DNA from 2 places in the Pseudoalteromonas sp. MT33b genome. Region 1 is predicted to be linked to the other one. Evidence: predicted binding sites of a transcription regulator. Region 1 holds the regulator's gene; the other holds the start of a gene.
What was found. The regulator sigma-54, encoded in region 1, starts transcription at its own class of promoters, with help from an activator protein. The targets are predictions, from matches to a motif close to GTTGGCACGNNNNTNGNNT.
Positions count from the first base shown of each region.

Region 2: a site for sigma-54 is predicted at 1,419-1,437, ahead of H3302_RS14175 (LiaF domain-containing protein). Genes of this name have one in related genera too.

Region 1 covers NZ_CP059831.1:435,678-439,247, reverse strand. The annotation lists gene lptA (lipopolysaccharide transport periplasmic protein LptA) at 1-125, shown strand, start outside; gene lptB (LPS export ABC transporter ATP-binding protein) at 122-847, shown strand; gene H3302_RS02095 (RNA polymerase factor sigma-54) at 962-2,458, shown strand; gene hpf (ribosome hibernation promoting factor) at 2,485-2,772, shown strand; gene ptsN (PTS IIA-like nitrogen regulatory protein PtsN) at 2,776-3,228, shown strand; gene rapZ (RNase adapter RapZ) at 3,229-3,570, shown strand, end outside.
Region 2 covers NZ_CP059831.1:3,134,596-3,138,165, reverse strand. The annotation lists gene H3302_RS14175 (LiaF domain-containing protein) at 720-1,379, opposite strand; gene H3302_RS14170 (BON domain-containing protein) at 1,700-2,266, shown strand; gene H3302_RS14165 (YqaE/Pmp3 family membrane protein) at 2,322-2,480, shown strand; gene H3302_RS14160 (hypothetical protein) at 2,729-2,950, shown strand; gene H3302_RS14155 (methyl-accepting chemotaxis protein) at 3,064-3,570, opposite strand, start outside.

The DNA of each region.
Region 1 (3,570 bases):
AGAGCATTACATACGATATGGAACAGCAACTGATAAGTGCCGAGAAAGATGAAAACTCGACCGATCGTGTACACACTATTTTAGTGCCTGTTGATAACAAAAAGAACGATGAAGGCCAGCCATGAGCACACTAAAAGCAGAGCTATTAGCTAAAAGCTATAAGGGTCGCCAAGTTGTAAAAAATGTAGGCCTTGAGGTAGAAGCTGGCAGCATTGTCGGTTTACTTGGGCCAAATGGCGCAGGTAAAACAACCACCTTTTACATGATTGTGGGATTAGTGCCCAGTGACAAAGGTAAAATAAGCATTGATGATAACGATATCACCTTATTGCCAATGCACAGCCGCGCTCGCTTAGGTATTGGCTATTTGCCACAAGAATCATCGATTTTTAGAAAACTGACCGTTTATCAAAACTTAATGGCCATTTTAGAGACCCGTAAAGATCTCAATAAACAAGGCCGCGAAGAAACACTTAACAGCTTACTTGATGAATTTAGCATTCAACACATTCGTGACAGCCAAGGTATGGCATTGTCAGGGGGTGAACGCCGTCGTGTTGAAATAGCACGCGCACTGGCCGCTGACCCTAAATTTATTTTGCTCGATGAGCCTTTTGCTGGTGTTGATCCTATTTCAGTGTTAGATATAAAGAAAATTATTGAGCACTTAAAAAATCGTGGTATTGGTGTATTAATTACTGACCACAATGTGAGAGAAACCCTTGATGTTTGTGAAAAAGCCTACATTGTTTCTCATGGGGAGCTAATTGCATCAGGTACACCTGAACATGTGTTAGCCGACCAAACTGTACGCGATGTGTATCTAGGCGAGCAATTCAGGCTTTAAATACGCCACCGACTAGAGCATCTGCTAGACTTATAACAATGACAATAAATCAAATAAATAGTTAACGGCATCGTGCTATTGTTTGATAAGACTAAAAAGGATTGTTAGGGATACATGAGGCAATCATTACAGCTGCGCATGGGCCAGCAACTTACAATGACTCCACAACTGCAACAGGCTATCCGTTTGTTGCAGCTCAGTACATTGGATCTCCAGCAAGAAATTCAAGAAGCGTTAGACTCTAACCCTTTGCTTGAAGTTGAAGAAGCAGATTATGCAGAAGAGAGTATTGGCAAGAACGAGCAGAAAGCCGAATCTGACGATACCCAACTAAGCGCGTCGGCTGACGAAGCTGCAAGCGAGTACGAGCAAGAAAGCAGTGATGCCCTCAACAAAGACACCGTAAGTGACGACTTAGCAATGGATGTTACGTGGGATGAGTACATGAGTGCTGCCCCATCAAGTTCCTCAGGTCCAATGCCTGAAGATGAATCAATTTACCAAGGCGCATCAACCGAAACTCTCCACGAATACCTAATGTGGCAGTTACAACTGACTCCATTCAGCCCAACAGACGAAGCGATTGCCGTTGCGATTGTTGAGGCAATTGATGATTCGGGTATTTTAACCGTAAGCTGCGAAGACATTGTTGAAAGCTTCAATCAAAATAACGATGAAGAAGAAATCGAACTTGATGAAGTCGAAGCTGTCTTAAAAAGAATCCAATTATTCGATCCTGTCGGTATTGGCGCCCGTAGTTTACAAGAATGTTTGTGTATTCAATTACGCCAATTCGATGCTGACACCCCCTATTTAGCTGAAACTAAAATGGTGTTATCAGAACATATTGAATTATTAGCGAGTCGTGACTATCGCACTTTGATGAAAAAGACTAAGCTTAAAGAAAGTGAGCTGAAAGAAGTCATGACATTGATCCACAGCTTAAATCCAAAGCCTGCGGATACCATTGTTAGAGAAGAGTCTGAATACGTGATACCCGATGTATCCGTAAAAAAAATAAAAGGCCGTTGGGTAGTTGAACTAAACCCAGACTGCATGCCGAAAATCAGAGTGAATAGCCACTATGCGGCGATGTCACGTTCTGTAAAATCAAGCAGTGATAGCCAATTTATTCGCTCTCATTTACAAGAAGCAAAATGGTTTATTAAAAGCTTAGAAAGCCGTAATGACACGTTATTAAAAGTGACTAACTGTATTGTTCAACAACAACAGGCTTTCTTTGAACATGGTCCTGAGGCCATGAAACCCATGGTATTAAATGATGTCGCAGAAATGGTCGAAATGCATGAATCAACAATTTCGCGAGTAACAACACAAAAATACATGCATACCCCGCGGGGAATTTTTGAGTTGAAATATTTCTTCTCCAGCCATGTAAGCACTGAAAATGGGGGTGAGTGTTCATCTACGGCAATTCGCGCTTTAATCAAAAAGCTAATCGCCGCAGAAAACACAGCTAAACCATTGAGTGATAGCAAAATTGCAGATATATTGGCTGAGCAAGGAATTAAAGTAGCTAGACGGACAATAGCAAAATATCGAGAGTCTCTAGCAATACCTCCGTCGAATCAGCGTAAGAGTCTGATTTAGACGTTTTACATAGAAGGAAAATGCTTATGCAACTAAATTTAACTGGTCGTCATGTAGAAATCACAGATTCATTAAGAGACTATGTAAACACCAAGTTTGCGAAACTAGAAAGGCATTTTGACCACATTAATAATGTTCATGTCATTCTAGATGTAGAAAAACTAAGCCAAAAAGCAGAAGCAACTTTACATGTAAACGGAGGCGAGTTATTTGCCTCTACTGAACACCAAGATATGTATGCAGCCATCGACTCGTTAATCGATAAACTTGATCGTCAAGTAATTAAACACAAAGAGAAATTAGCTCGACACTAAATTATGAAACTTAGTTCACTTACTAACCAGGACTGCAGCAAAGCTGCGGTCCTTTTTAATAGCAAAAAAAGAATTCTCGAATTTATCAGCGAACTGGCTCATGAGCAGCTCCCTCATTTATCTCAGCAAGATATACTCAATGCCCTATTGAACAGAGAAAAATTGGGCAGCACGGGTATTGGCCGAGGTATTGCGATTCCACATGGTCGTATGAGCGGTGCAGATCAGCCACACGCATTTGTAATTGTGAGTGAGTCACCTATAAATTTTGATGCAATTGATAATCGTCCAGTGGATATTTTTGTCGCACTCATCGTACCAGATGGTGACTGTCAGCTTCATCTAAAGACCTTATCAACAATTGCTGATAGACTTAAAGACAAAGAATTTTGTAAACAGCTACGCAGTGCTAAAACAGATAGTGATCTGTTTAAAGTCATTGCATCAGAGGCATAAATGGAATTAATTATTATCAGCGGTCGCTCTGGTTCAGGTAAATCAGTCGCTTTACGAGTACTTGAAGACTTAGGCTATTACTGCGTTGATAATATTCCTGTAAACCTGCTTCCTTCGTTAGTACGCAGTGTGTCAGATAATTACGACAAAATTGCTGTAAGTATCGATGTGCGTAACCTGCCGAAAGAACAGCAAGAATTTAACGATATTCTTGAGTATTTACCGGGCTTTGCAAAACCTACGTTGTTTTATTTAGATAGTGATGATCAAACACTGATCAAACGATTCTCTGAAACACGCCGCTTACACCCATTATCGATTGACTCGCTGCCGCTTGATTTA
Region 2 (3,570 bases), 880 kb from region 1:
GTTGCTGCGCAAACGCGCCATGCAAGCATAACGCCTACGGTTTAATGTAGGCGTGAAATTTATTTCGCGTGAAGAGGTTGTAAGCAACGAGCTGCGAAAAGCGAGATGCGAGCTTGTATAGTTAAAACGCCTCCCACGTGTGAGATGTGTGTCACTTGTAGGAGGGGCTTTAGCCGTGAATTTTATAAAGAGACGTTGCTGCACAAACGCGCCATGCAAGCATAACGCCTACGGTTTAATGTAGGCGTGAAATTTATTTCGCGTGAAGAGGTTGTAAGCAACGAGCTGCGAAAAGCGAGATGCGAGCTTGTATAGTTAAAACGCCTCCCACGTGTGAAATGTGTATCACTTGTAGGAGGGGCTTTAGCCGTGAATTTTATAAAGAGACGTTGCTGCGCAAACGCGCCATGCAAGCATAACGCCTACGGTTTAAGGTAGGCGTGAAATTTATTTCGCGCGAAGGGGTTATAAGTAACGAGTTACGAAGTACGAGATGCGAGCTAAACCGTGAAGGGTGTTTAATGTCGCTGAAAAGGTTCGCTTTTTCGGCGTTAAAACGCCTCCCACGTGTGAAATGTGTATCACTTGTAGGAGGGGCTTTAGCCGTGAATTTTATAAAAGACGTTGCTGTGCAAACGTGCCATGTAAACATAACGCCTACGGTTTAAGGTAGGCGTGAAATTTATTGTGCGCGAAGGGGTTTCGCAACTCGTATTTCGTCATTGCACTCTATTCATTTCTTTCCAACTGGCTTTTAGGCTGTTGGCAAAGCTGATGAACTTTTCTTTCATGGTGCGTTTGACTTTAATCTCTACTGAGCCTAGCCAAACATTACCTTCAATCGTAATTGTGGGGCCTTGCCCTTTATTGAGTGCAACCGATTTATTTTCAACGCTACCAACCACACTAAACAATTTTGACACTACATTTACATGTTCTGGCACGTAGATTTCGTCGCTGCCTAAAATACAGTTTACGTAGATGGTGACATGCTGGTGCTGAAAAACGGCTTCACTAAAGTCTAATTCAATTGAGCCTAAACAGTTCGTTAGGTGAATTTCTTTCGGGACTAGCCATTGGCCGCTGCGCTCGTTGGAACCTAAAATACTGCGTAGTTGCAGGCTTTCTGCATCGCTACCATGTGCATAGTGAGGCTTAAACTGCACGTGTTTATGTGACTTGTAGTCAATATCTGCTGTTAACTCTAAGTCAGCAACCAGCTCAATTAACACCTCATTGCTGGTGGCTTCCATTGCTTGGTCTAGTCTTCGTTCAAATGCTTCTGCTGAAATAACTGCATGACTGTAGTTATAGATAAGTTGATCGATTACTTCTTCTCTTACTTGCTCGATGGGGCGATCTTCGAGTTTGACGGCCATGATAATTCCCTGTTGAGTTTTAAAGTTATGTTAATCACAAAGCAAAGTGTAGGCCAAAAATTATTTTATTAATATTCATTGGCTTATGTTTTTTGGTGTGGGCTTTCATTCGTTAAATTAACCATAGATTAATAAGATTGACAATTAATTAGTCATTTTTATAACAGAGTGAACTTCTTACCGAATTGTCTGTAAATAATTACCGAAACGAATATAAACCATGGCTGAATATCGGTTTAACTTATTGAATAATATAAAAATAAAAAGTTGGCATCGTAGTCGCATTAGTTATCTCGTCTTTAATCAAAAGGAGAAAGATTATGAATACATTCAACAAGACTATGATTGCTGCGTTAGTAATTGGTGCAACAAGTATGAGTGCTCAGGCAAGCAACTGGGAAAATGAAAGTAAAGATGCTTGGATTGATGGTAAGGCAGAAACTGTGCTTCTTATGAACACTAACCTAAATAATTTTGATATCAACACAGACGTAAAAAACGGCAAAGTTGTATTAACCGGTAAAGTTGATAGTGAATTAGACAAAGAGTTAGCCGAAGAGCTTGTACTTAGCCTAGACGGTGTAACTGCTGTTGATAACAAATTAACGGTTGTGAAAAACATGAAGTCTAAGGCCACGAGTGCAGATAAAGGTGACTCAGTAGAAAGTGACTTAACTGATGCGAAGATCAGTACAGTGATCACCACACGTTATTTATTTAACTCTGAAGTAGGCGGCACTGATATTGATGTCGATACAGATAAAGGCGTTGTTACATTAAAAGGTACGGTTAAGTCAGATGCAGAAAAGCAATTAGCAGTGAGCATTGCTGAAAATGCTGAAGATGTGCGTAAAGTCATCGATGAACTTAAGATTGTTGCTGAATAATAGCACGCCCTATAGCCCAGCTTTGGCTGGGCTTATCTTTTTCAAGGAGTGAGTTATGGATTTAATACGCATTATTTTCTCGGTTTTAATTCCGCCTCTTGGCGTATTTTTACAGGTAGGTTTAGGGGCACAATTCTGGATTAATATTATTTTAACCTTATTAGGGTACATTCCAGGTTTGATTCATGCTGTGTATATTATCGGTAAGCGATAATAATCACGGTTCAAAGGAATGAGTGTACGGCAAGGAAATGCACACGTAATAATGGATGACAACACTGCAAGGAGATTTACAGTATGGAAAATGTAACACAGCACAAAGGACAGCAAGGAAGTAACAAGGCGTTATGGACAAGCGCACAATGGCAACGCTTTATGGATAAAGTGAAAGGATAAACACCAAGGATTTTGGTTTAGGCTAGGAGCCAAATATGGATGAAGCTAGCGTAAGGAGGTGACAAAATGGAACAAGTACAAGCGCAATTATTACACGGACTGAACAACAAGGGAGTTGCTACATGGAATGAGCAACAGTGGCAACTATTTATGGAACTTACTAAAGCGGTTACGCCACAGGTAACAAGGAAGGCTGACGATAAAAACCCGATGTCATCTTCAGGTGACATCGGGTTTTTAATTACATCTGCAATCTATCTCAATACCAATTCAAATCAGTGTGAATGATTTAGACCTGTCGTTTGCAGCGTTAAAAATTTCTTATTGACGACTGCATGGTGCCTGATTTGTTACTTATGATAAGTAGCAAGAACACACACCTAGAACAATTCAATGACTAATCACAACTTAAATTGATTAACCGTTTTATTAAGTGAAATAGCTAGCTCATTGAGATCGCGTGCTTCGTCTGCTAACTCATGTGCATGATCTGCTGTGCTATTTACTAAATGGTTAATTGCCGCGAGGCTATTATTAATGTCCTCAGCAACCACCGTTTGTTGCTCAGTTGAGGTCGCAATTTGATGACTCTGGTCTTGTACATTCGTCACTGAGCCTGCAATATCTTGCAGTGCTTGCAGTACAATTTGAGTTTGCTCTACAGAGCCTTCTGCACGCTCTTGACCCTGCTGCATCATGGTGGATGCTTTTTGAGCTATTTGCTGTAACCGCGTGATCATATTACGAATATCATCGGTCGACTCTTGTGTACGACTTGCCAGTGAGCGTACTTCATCAGCAACCACCGCAAAGCCTCGCCCTTGCTCACCTGCACGCGCCGCTTCAATGGCTGCATTGAGTGCCAGTAAATTGGTTTGTTCTGCAATTGAGTTGATTACATCGACAAC